Regions from separate parts of the Kitasatospora sp. NPDC089797 genome, predicted to be linked through region 2. Evidence: predicted binding sites of a transcription regulator. Region 2 holds the regulator's gene; the other holds the start of a gene.
The links. Region 2 encodes HrcA, which represses chaperone genes, less so after heat shock. Its sites were predicted from a motif close to TTNGCACTCNGNNNNNCNGAGTGCNAA; they were not measured.
Positions count from the first base shown of each region.

Region 1: groL (chaperonin GroEL) is a predicted target of HrcA. The motif match lies at 2,626-2,652, and genes of this name have one in related genera.

Region 1 covers NZ_JBFBGS010000027.1:6,724-12,394, reverse strand. The annotation lists gene AB0O91_RS22405 (hypothetical protein) at 1-192, shown strand, start outside; gene AB0O91_RS22400 (hypothetical protein) at 189-368, opposite strand; gene AB0O91_RS22395 (hypothetical protein) at 378-734, opposite strand; gene groL (chaperonin GroEL) at 847-2,469, opposite strand; gene AB0O91_RS22385 (cold-shock protein) at 2,838-3,041, opposite strand; gene AB0O91_RS22380 (MoaD/ThiS family protein) at 3,596-3,874, opposite strand; gene thrC (threonine synthase) at 3,901-5,196, opposite strand; SAM riboswitch class I at 5,214-5,349, opposite strand; gene AB0O91_RS22370 (glucosyl-3-phosphoglycerate synthase) at 5,499-5,671, shown strand, end outside.
Region 2 covers NZ_JBFBGS010000046.1:17,889-23,559, reverse strand. The annotation lists gene AB0O91_RS30610 (16S rRNA (uracil(1498)-N(3))-methyltransferase) at 1-649, opposite strand, end outside; gene dnaJ (molecular chaperone DnaJ) at 728-1,867, opposite strand; gene hrcA (heat-inducible transcriptional repressor HrcA) at 1,949-2,983, opposite strand; gene htpX (zinc metalloprotease HtpX) at 3,251-4,171, shown strand; gene AB0O91_RS30590 (hypothetical protein) at 4,194-4,778, shown strand; gene AB0O91_RS30585 (DUF3097 domain-containing protein) at 4,803-5,636, shown strand; gene AB0O91_RS30580 (Uma2 family endonuclease) at 5,627-5,671, opposite strand, start outside.

The DNA.
Region 1 (5,671 bases), on a different contig from region 2:
GCCGTCCGGGAGGAGTACGGCTTCGTCCCGGAGCCGGCCTTCCGGACCGGCCGGGCGGCCGTCCTGAGCGGGCTCCTGGCGCTCCCGGCGCTCTACCGCACCCCCGCCGCCCGCGAGCGCTTCACAGAGGCGGCCCGCACCAACCTGACCGTCGAACTCGACGGCCTCCAGGACCCGTCGGCGACCGTCTAGGACCCGGCCCGCCGGGCCAGCACCCGGTCCGCGGCCGCGAATCCGGCCATCACGGAAGGCATCCGCCCCACCACGGCCCACCAGTCGTCCTGACCGGCCCCCGTCGCCTCGACCACGGCCCACCACAGCCCGAGGCCGCAACAGCCGCCCACCACACCCCACACCCAGCGCCCCATGCACGGACCCTAGATCAGCTCCCCGACCGCCGCCACCACCGCGCCCTGCTTGCCGCACACCCAGTGCGGCTCCGGCCCCAACTCCGGCTCCACGCCGAGCGCGTGCGGGTCCCCGTCGGCGGCGCAGGCGGCGCACAGCGGCCACCGCCCGTACGCCTCCAGCAGCGCGTCCTGGACGTCCTGGGCGACCAGCCCGAGCACGTAGTCGGTGCCGTCCGGCCACTGCTCCAGCCACCAGCGGCGGTGGGTGACGGCCTGCTCCACCAGCGAGACGACGGCGGCGTCCGCCACGTCCCGTGCGGTGAGGTCGGCCAGGATCAGCGCCCGCGCGTTGTGCAGGGCGGTCTCGATGTCGTCGGAAGCCATCCGTCCATTCTCCGCGGAAAGGCCCGAAGGCCGAAACGCCGCGTGGGCGGCCCCCCGAAGGGGACCGCCCACGCGGACGGGGATCGACGATCCGATCGGAGACCGATCAGGATCAGAAGTCCATGTCACCGCCCGGCATGCCGCCGCCGGCGGCCGCGGCGGCCTTCTCCGGCTTGTCGGCGATGACGGCCTCGGTGGTGAGGAACAGCGCCGCGATGGAGGCGGCGTTCTGCAGCGCGGAGCGGGTGACCTTGGCCGGGTCGATGATGCCCGCGGCGACCAGGTCGACGTACTCGTTGGTGGCGGCGTTCAGGCCGTGACCGGCGGGGAGGTTGCGCACCTTCTCCACCACGACGCCGCCCTCGAGGCCGGCGTTGGTCGCGATCTGCTTGATCGGGGCCTCCAGCGCGACCTTGACGATGTTGGCACCGGTGGCCTCGTCGCCGTCCAGCTCCAGCTTGTCGAAGGCGATACCGGCCTGCAGCAGGGCGACGCCACCACCGGCGACGATGCCCTCCTCGACGGCGGCCTTGGCGTTGCGGACGGCGTCCTCGATGCGGTGCTTGCGCTCCTTGAGCTCCACCTCGGTGGCCGCGCCGGCCTTGATGACGGCCACGCCGCCGGCCAGCTTGGCGAGGCGCTCCTGGAGCTTCTCGCGGTCGTAGTCCGAGTCGCTGTTCTCGATCTCGGCGCGGATCTGGTTCACCCGACCGGCGACCTGCTCGCTGTCGCCGCCACCGTCGACGATGGTGGTCTCGTCCTTGGTGATGACCACCTTGCGGGCGGTGCCCAGCAGGTCGATGCCGGCGTTCTCGAGCTTGAGGCCGACCTCCTCGGAGATCACGGTGCCACCGGTGAGGATGGCGATGTCGCCGAGCATGGCCTTGCGGCGGTCGCCGAAGCCCGGGGCCTTGACGGCGACGGACTTGAAGGTGCCGCGGATCTTGTTCACGACCAGGGTCGACAGGGCCTCGCCCTCGACGTCCTCGGCGATGATGACGAGCGGCTTGCCGCTCTGCATGACCTTCTCCAGCAGCGGGAGGAGGTCCTTGACCGAGCCGATCTTGGAGTTGGCGATGAGGATGTACGGGTCCTCGAAGGTCGCCTCCATGCGCTCCAGGTCGGTGGCGAAGTAGGCGGAGATGTAGCCCTTGTCGAAGCGCATGCCCTCGGTGAGCTCGAGCTCCAGACCGAAGGTGTTGCTCTCCTCGACGGTGATGACGCCTTCCTTGCCGACCTTGTCCATGGCCTCGGCGATGAGCTCGCCGATCTGGGTGTCAGCGGCGGAGATGGAGGCGGTGGAGGCGATCTGCTCCTTGGTCTCCACGTCCTTGGCCTGGGCCAGCAGCTGGTCCGAGACGGCGGCGACGGCCTTCTCGATGCCGCGCTTCAGGGCCATCGGGTTGGCGCCGGCGGCGACGTTGCGCAGACCCTCGCGAACCAGGGCCTGGGCGAGCACGGTGGCGGTGGTGGTGCCGTCGCCCGCGACGTCGTCCGTCTTCTTGGCGACCTCCTTGACGAGCTCCGCACCGATCTTCTCGTACGGGTCCTCGAGCTCGATCTCCTTGGCGATGGAGACACCGTCGTTGGTGATCGTGGGGGCGCCCCACTTCTTCTCCAGCACGACGTTGCGGCCCTTGGGGCCGAGCGTGACCTTCACTGCGTCGGCGAGCTGGTTCATGCCACGCTCAAGGCCGCGGCGAGCTTCCTCATCAAAGGCGATGATCTTGGCCATCAGAAGTGGTCCTCCGGGACACGGTCGACTGCTCGGACCAAGGGGTGCCCGCGACGGACGGCCCTGGTGCGCGGAGGTCCATTCCCCTACCGCTCCCGGGGGCCTCACCGACCCGGTCCGCTGTCACTCTCACACTGTGAGTGCTAACGCCAATGATTAGCACTCCGGGTGGTCGAGTGCAAGCCCAATCGGCAACCCGCGAGCCGTTCCCCGGGCCCGCACCGGGCCCGCACCGGGCCCGCACCGGGCCCCGGCCGGGGCGCCGCGGGAACGCGAACGGGCCCGTACGACACATGTCGTACGGGCCCGTCGCGAAGCGAGAGGTCCACCAGCAGTGGGCCGCGCCGAGCTCCTGGAGCCGGAAGGGGTCAGACCGCCGCGCGGACCATGTCCGCCTGCGGGCCCTTCTGTCCCTGGGAGATCTCGAACTCGACCCGCTGGCCCTCCTCGAGGGTGCGGTAGCCGTCCATCTGGATCGCGCTGTAGTGGACGAAGACGTCCGCACCACCGTCGACCGCGATGAAGCCGTAGCCCTTCTCCGCGTTGAACCACTTGACGGTGCCCTGAGCCATTCCGAACTCCCCTAGTGCTGTGCTGGCCCTTCACGGTCCCGCAGGTCGCGGGCCCGGGTCTGGTTTTGAAGGCCGGCCCGGGGAACCCCCCCTGGGCGCAGCCGTGCACGCCGTAATCCCCCGCACCCGGGACGCCGGGCGGCTTCCGTGAGCGGTTGATTACGTCGACCGCCGCTGAATGTATCCGGATCGACGCCCTCTGCAACAGGGTCAGCCGCCGGGAATTCCAGGGGTCCATCAAGAGACAACAGCGAACAAACCGGGAGGAAATCGGCATTACGCGCCGGACATAGCGGACGAATTACTCAAATGCCTGCAGGAATTCTGACATCTGCCTGACATGTTTCCCGGCCCGGCGCCCCGGCCGGTCCCAGCGGCCGGACGACCTCCGGCGACGCACCCCGTCCGCCGGGAGCGGAGCCCTGTTCCCAGCAGAGCCACACTCTACTCCGACTCGACCCGGAATATTCCCGCCGAAATGCAGGCGGCCGCCCGCACCCACGGAGAGTCGAATTCCGTGCGTACGGGCGGCGCGGGGAAAGGGACGGGACGGCTCAGCAGCCGCCGGCCACCGCCGGAATGATCGAGATGCCGGCGCCGTCCGCGATCTCGGTCGCCAGGCCCTCGGCGAACCGCACGTCGTCGTCGTTCACGTACACGTTGACGAAGCGGCGCAGCTTGCCGGTGTCGTCCAGGATGCGGGCCGAGATGCCCGCGTGGTTCAGCTCCAGGTCGGCGATGACCTCGGCCAGGGTGGCGCCCTCGGCGGTCACCTCGGCGGCGCCGCCGGTGTAGGTGCGCAGGATGGTGGGGATGCGGACGTTGGCGCTCATGGCTCTCCTTGCGGGGTGGGGGTGGTTCAGGCGGACGCGAGGCCGGCCGCGTGGAAGGCGTCCAGCGTCGGGCGGATGACGGCGGTCATCCCGGCCTCGGAGACGGCGTCCAGGGTCTTCAGGCCGTCGCCGGTGTTGATCGCCACGGTCTCCTTGGCCGGGTCGAGCTGGCCCGTCTCGACCAACTTCTTCAGCACCCCGACGGTCACCCCGCCCGCGGTCTCGGCGAAGATGCCCTCGGTGCGGGCCAGCAGCCGGATCGCCGCCACCACCTCCGCGTCCGTGACGTCCTCGACCGCGCCGCCGGTGCGGCGGGCGATGTCCAGCACGTACGGGCCGTCCGCGGGGTTGCCGATCGCCAGCGACTTGGCGATGGTGTCCGGCTTCACCGGCTTGATCACGTCCCGCCCGGCCTTGAACGCCGCCGACACCGGCGAGCAGCCCTCCGCCTGGGCGCCGAAGATCCGGTACGGCCGGTCCTCCACCAGCCCCAGCTTGATCAGCTCCTGCAGCCCCTTGTCGATCTTCGTCAGCTGGGAGCCGGAGGCGATCGGGATGACGATCTGCTCCGGCAGGCGCCAGCCCAGCTGCTCGCAGATCTCGTACGCCAGCGTCTTGGACCCCTCGCCGTAGTACGGCCGCAGGTTGACGTTGACGAAGCCCCAGCCCTCGCCGGCCGAGTCCCCGATCAGCTCCGAGCAGAAGCGGTTCACGTCGTCGTAGGTGCCCTCGATGCCGACCAGCTCGCCGCCGTACACCCCGGCCATCACGACCTTGCCCTGCTCCAGGTCGTGCGGGATGAAGACGCAGGAGCGGAACCCGGCCCGGGCCGCCGCCGCCCCCACCGCGCCGGCCAGGTTGCCGGTGGAGGAGCAGGACAGCGTGGTGTAGCCGAACGCCCGGGCCGCCTCGATCGCGCAGGCCACCACCCGGTCCTTGAACGAGTGGGTGGGGTTGCCGGAGTCGTCCTTGATGTGCAGCTGGGCGGTGAAACCGAGCTCACGGCCCAGGTTGTCCGCCTTCACCAGCGGGGTCCACCCGGGGTTGAGGTTCGGCTTGGACGCCACGTCGGCGGGCACCGGCAGCAGCGGCGCGTAGCGCCAGATGGACGCCGGCCCGGACTCGATCCGCTTGCGCAGTTCCTCGGCGCGCTCGCTGCCGAACTCGTAGGCGATCTCCAGCGGACCGAAGCACTCCAGGCAGGCGAAGCTGGGGCCGAGCGGGAAGCGGGTACCGCACTCCCGACAGGACAGCGCGACGGCGGGGCCCAGGTCGACGGAAACGGATGCGGCACCAGAAGGAGTCGTCGCAGTGATAGCCATGATGGCGGAGGCCTCTCTCCTCATCTTCCCCGCGGCGCGGTCGCGCCACAGGCCGGAATTGGCACCTGTCCCGCCGGGGCCTGTCGACGACAGCCGAGCGAGAAGGTTGCCGGGACGTCAACGGGCCGTTCCCTCAGTCCCTCTGGATGAGCTTGTGAAATTGTGGTGGTGCTCAACGGCGACCCCGACGTGCAAAGGTCCGACCGCTGTACGAAGACTGTATCCGAAGGCGTCAAGCCTGAACGGGACCGTCCGCCAAGCGAGATGACCCGTTCCACCCCGATCCGCCGAGGAGAGTCACCGTGCCCGCCGAACCGACCCCCGCGCTCCTCCCGCAGGCGGCGTCCTGGCTCCGCCGCCGCTCGTGGACCGCGGCCGACCGGCCGGTGCACACCCTGCTGGAGGCCAAGCGGCGCACCGGCCGCACCGTCAGCGTCGTCCTGCCGGCCCTCGACGAGGAGGCCACCGTCGGCGA
Region 2 (5,671 bases):
CCGCCTCGGCGAAGGCGGCCAGCTCCTCCGGGGAGACCCCGCCCTCCGGGCCGACCACCAGCACGACGTCCCCGCCGGCCGGCAGCGCGGCCTGCGCCAGCGGCTCGGCGCCCTCCTCGTGCAGCACCGCGGCGAGGGCGGCCTGCGCCAGCAGCGGCGCCAGCTGCCGGGTGGTCGCGAGTTCGCGCACCTCGGGGAAGCGCAGCCGGCGGGACTGCTTGCCCGCCTCCCGGGCGGTGGCCCGCCACTTGGCGAGCGCCTTGGCGCCCCGCTCGCCCTTCCACTGGGTGATGCACCGGGAGGCGGCCCAGGGGACGACCACGTCCACGCCGACCTCGGTCATGGTCTCCACGGCCAGTTCGCCGCGGTCGCCCTTGGGCAGGGCCTGGACGACGACGATCCGCGGCGCCGGTTCCGGCTCGCGGCGCACCGCGGTGACCGTGACCTCGATCGCGTCCTTGCCGAGCACCCCGGCGACGGTGCCGTCCACGCCGAGCCCCAGGCCGTCCGCCAGGGTCACCGCCTCGCCGGCCTCCAGTCGCTTCACCGCGGCCGCGTGCCGCCCCTCCGGCCCGTCCAGCCGCACCACGGCCCCGGGCGCGGCGGCGGCGATCCGCTCGGTCTCGACGACGAAGACGGGCGCGGTCATGACGGGGAACCTCCGGGAAGGGAACGGGAACACCGCAGGGGTGCCGGGGACCAGCCCCCGGCACCCCTGCGTGGACGACTACCGGCCGTTGAAGGCGTCCTTCAGGCGCGAGAACAGCCCCTGCTGGCCCGGCGCGAACTGGCCGGACGGGCGCTCCTCCCCGCGCAGCACGGCGAGCCGGCGCAGCAGCTCCTCCTGCTCGGCGTCGAGCTTGGTGGGCGTCTGCACCTCGACGTGCACTATCAGGTCGCCCCGGCCGCCGCCGCGCAGGTGGGTGATGCCCCGGCCGTGCAGCGGGATCGACTGGCCGGACTGGGTGCCGGGCCGGATGTCGACCTCCTCCAGCCCGTCCAGGGTCTGCAGCGGCACCTGGGTGCCGAGCGAGGCGGCCGTCATCGGGATGGTGACGGTGCAGTGCAGGTCGTCGCCGCGCCGCTGGAACACCGCGTGGGTGGTCTCGGCGATCTCGACGTACAGGTCGCCGGCCGGGCCGCCGCCGGGGCCGACCTCGCCCTCGCCGGCCAGCTGGATGCGGGTGCCGTTGTCCACGCCCGCCGGGATCTTGACCGTCAGGGTGCGACGGGCGCGCACCCGGCCGTCGCCGGCGCACTCGGGGCACGGGGTCGGCACGACGGTGCCGAAGCCCTGGCACTGCGGGCACGGGCGGGAGGTCATGACCTGGCCCAGGAAGGAGCGGGTCACCTGGGAGACCTCGCCCTTGCCGCGGCACATGTCACAGGTCTGCGCGGAGGTGCCGGGGGCCGCGCCCTCGCCGCTGCACGTGGTGCAGGTGACGGCGGTGTCGACCTGGAGCTCCTTGGTGGTGCCGAAGGCGGCCTCCTCCAGGGTGATCTCCAGCCGGATCATGGCGTCCTGGCCGCGGCGGGTGCGCGAGCGCGGGCCGCGCTGGCCGGCCGCGGCGCCGAAGAAGGCGTCCATGATGTCGGAGAAGCCGAAGCCCGCCGCGCCGGCCCCGAAGCCGCCCGCGCCGCCGCCGCCGGGCGACAGCGGGTCGCCCCCGAGGTCGTAGACCTGGCGCTTCTGCGGATCGGAGAGCACCTCGTAGGCGGCGTTGATCTCCTTGAACCGCTCCTGCGTCTTCGGGTCCGGGTTGACGTCCGGGTGCAGTTCGCGTGCCAGGCGCCGGAACGCCTTCTTGATCTCGTCCTGCCCCGCATCCCGTCGGACGCCGAGTACCGCGTAGTAGTCCGTGGCCACCAAATGCTCCGCTTGTTCCGCCTGTAGTAGTGCTGCTGCGACTGGTCTCCGCCGTCGAACCCCTCGACGGCGGCTGCTGTGCTACGACTCGGCCAGGATCTGGCCCACGTACCGTGCCACCGCCCGCACCGCCCCCATTGTGCCCGGGTAGTCCATCCGGGTCGGACCGATCACACCCAGTTTGGCCACGCTCTCGTCGCCCGAACCGTAACCGACCGAGACGACCGAGGTGGAATTCAGCCCCTCGTACGCGTTCTCCCGCCCGATCCGGACCGTCATCGCGGCGTCCGTGGTCTCACCCAGGAGGCGGAGCAGGACGACCTGTTCCTCCAGCGCCTCCAGCACCGGCTGGATGGTGAGCGGGAAGTCGTGCCCGAAGCGGGTCAGGTTGGCCGTGCCGGCCAGCATGATCCGCTCCTCGTTCTGTTCGGCGAGCGCCTCGAACAGCGTCGCCAGGACCGTACTGACGGTCGGCCGGTCGGCCTGCTCGAAGGCCGCCGGGAGTTCCTCCAGCAGCCCCGGGACGTCCGGCAGCCGCTGGCCGGCCGCCCGCGCGTTGATCCGCGAGCGCAGGTCCGCCAGGACCGTCTCGCCGACCGTGCCCGGGCAGTCGACCATCCGCTGCTCGACCCGGCCGGTGTTGGTGATCAGCACCAGCATCACCTTCGCCGGGGCCAGCGCCACCAGCTCGATGTGCCGGACCGTGGAACGGGTCAGCGAGGGGTACTGCACCACGGCCACCTGGCGGGTCAACTGGGCGAGCAGCCGCACCGTGCGCATGACCACGTCGTCCAGGTCGACCGCGCCGTCGAGGAAGTGCCGGATCGCGCGGCGCTCCGGGGAGCTCATCGGCTTGATCTCGGCGAGCTTGTCGACGAACAGCCGGTAGCCCTTGTCGGTGGGGATCCGCCCCGCACTGGTGTGCGGCTGGTGGATGTACCCCTCCTCCTCCAGCGCGGCCATGTCGTTGCGCACCGTGGCCGGGGACACCCCGAGGTTGTGCCGTTCCACCAGGGCCTTGGAGCCGACCGGCTCCTCCGTGCCCACGTAGTCCTGGACGATCGCGCGCAGCACGGCGAGCTTGCGGTCGTCCAGTTGGCGGACCTCTCCGGCCATGGGGCACGCACCTCCGTCTTCGCACGTTGTCCGTCTGTGATGCTGCGAGCCGCTCCGGGGAGGACCCCGACCCTGGCACTCTGCACGCACGAGTGCCAAAACCGTACCTGCCAGTGTACGGCCCGGGTCCTACCGCAGGAACGGCCCGGCCGGGGTGATCCTGCCCGCAGTTCCGGACGGCCGCCCCGACACTCCGTGCGCGCGGGTGGTGCCCCGGGGCCGTCCGGGTGGCAGCATCGAAAGCGACGGCGAACGGAGGAGCAAGCGATGTCGAGCTCGGGCCAGCACACCCGCTTCGCGCCGGACCGCGGCCTGACCAGCCGCATGGTCGGGACGATGTTCGTGATCGGGCTGCTGTACGTCGGTTTCACGGGCCTGCTGATCGTGCTGCTGCGCGGGGCCTGGCCGCTGATCGTGCTGATCTCCGGCGGGCTGTTCGTGGCCCAGTTCTGGTTCAGCGACAAGATCACCGAGCGGGCCATGGGCGCCCACGAGGTGACCCCGGAGCAGTACCCCCAGCTGCACGGCACGGTCGACCGGCTCTGCGCCCTGGCCGACATGCCCAAACCGCGCGTGGCGGTCGCCGACAACGACATGCCGAACGCCTTCGCCACCGGCCGCAACCCGCAGAACGCGGTGGTCTGCGTCACCACCGGCCTGCTGCGCCGGCTCGAACCGGAGGAGCTGGAGGGCGTCCTCGCGCACGAGCTGTCGCACGTCGCCCACCGGGACGTCGCGGTGATGACCATCGCCGGGTTCCTCGGCGTGCTCGCCGGGGCGATGACCCGGATCGCGATGTACGGCGGGTTCATGGGCGGCAACCGCAACAGCAACGACCAGAACGCGGCCATCGCCGCGCTGATCATCCCGCTGGTGTCGATCGTGGTCTACGCGATCAGCTTCCTGCTCACCCGGCTGCTGTCCCGCTACCGGGAGCTGGCCGCCGACCGGGCCGCCGCGCAGCTCACCGGCCGGCCCAGCGCACTGGCCTCGGCCCTCACCAAGGTCACCGGGCAGATCGCCGCCATCCCCACCGAGGACCTGCGCAAGTCCCAGCCGTACAACGCCTTCTACTTCGCCCCCGCGCTGAGCGCCCGGGAGACCGCCTCCCAGCTGCTCTCCACCCACCCGACGCTGGAGAAGCGGCTGGCCCAGCTGGCGAAGATCTCCGAGCAGCTCGGCCGCTGACCCCTACCCGGAAGGGACCCCCGTGGGAATCCTGGACGCCCTGTTCGGCCGCACCAAGCCCGTCAAGCCCGACCTCGACCAGCTGTTCGGCCTGCCGTCCGCCGCGCTCACCCTGGAGGCCGGGGCGGGCTTCCTGCCCACCGGGCTCGGCTCGGTCTGCTTCGCCGCCGTCGAGGGCGGGGCCTTCGTCCAGGTGGAACAGCAGGTCCGGGCCCTGCTGGACGCCGACACCGAGCGCGGCGGCGTCCCGGTGGAGGCCTCCAAGGACGGCTACGGCTACTCCTGGCTGCTCGCCCGGCACACCCCCGAGGAGCTGCCGGAGCTGGTCAACGACCTGCACGCGGTCAACAGCGAGCTGGAGGCCAACGGCTTCGGCCCGCAGCTGCTCTGCTCGCTGGTCGGCTTCCGCAACGCGGAGGGGCAGTCGCTGGCCCTGGTCTACCTCTACAAGCGCGGCACCTTCTACCCGTTCGCCCCGATGCCGGGCGGCGGGGAGCGGCGCAACAGCCCGCTGGAGCTCCAGGTCAACGCGCTGCTGGGGAACGACCTGCGGCTGGAGAAGGACCTCAGCCGCTGGTTCCCGGTGTGGGGCGCGCCGGGCCTCTGACGGGCCGTCCGTAGACTCGCCCCCATGCGCAGCCACCAGTACGGACCCGACCTCACCCCGCCGTGGAAGAAGCAGCAGCCGGCGCCCGAGGTGCCGGCCGAGCGGGACCTGGTGGTCGAGGAGGCGGCCAGCGGCTTCTGCGGGGCGGTGGTGCGCTGCGAGAAGACGGCCGAGGGGTTCACCGTCACCCTGGAGGACCGCTTCGGCAAGCACCGGGTCTTCCCGCTGGTCCCGCGCGGCTTCCTGCTGGAGGGCCGGACCGTCACCCTGGTCCGCCCCGCCGCCCCTGCCGCGCCGCGCACCCCCGCCCGCACGGCCTCCGGCTCCCTCGCCGTCCCCGGCGCCCGGGCCCGGGTCGCCCGCGAGTCCCGGATCTACGTCGAGGGACGGCACGACGCCGAGCTGGTCGAGCGGGTCTGGGGCGACGACCTGCGGATCGAGGGCGTCGTCGTGGAGTACCTCCGGGGCATCGACGACCTCCCCGCGATCGTCGCCGACTTCGCCCCCGGCCCCGGCCGCCGCCTCGGCGTCCTGGTCGACCACCTGCTCCCGGGCACCAAGGAGCACCGGATCGCCGCCCAGGTCACCGGCGACTCGGTGCTGGTCGTCGGCCACCCCTACATCGACGTCTGGCAGGCCGTGAAGCCCTCCTCGGTCGGCATCCCCGCCTGGCCCGCCGTCCCCCGGGGCGAGGACTGGAAGGAGGGCACCTGCCGCCGCCTCGGCTGGCCGGTGGACACCCCGGCCGCCTGGAAGCGGATCCTGTCGACGGTGGACAGCTACAAGGACCTGGAGCCCGAACTCCTCGCCAAGGTCGAGGAGTTGATCGACTTCACGGCCCTGCCGGGTCAGGAGTAGGTCTGGAACTCCGAGGTGTCCAGAGTGAGCTCCAG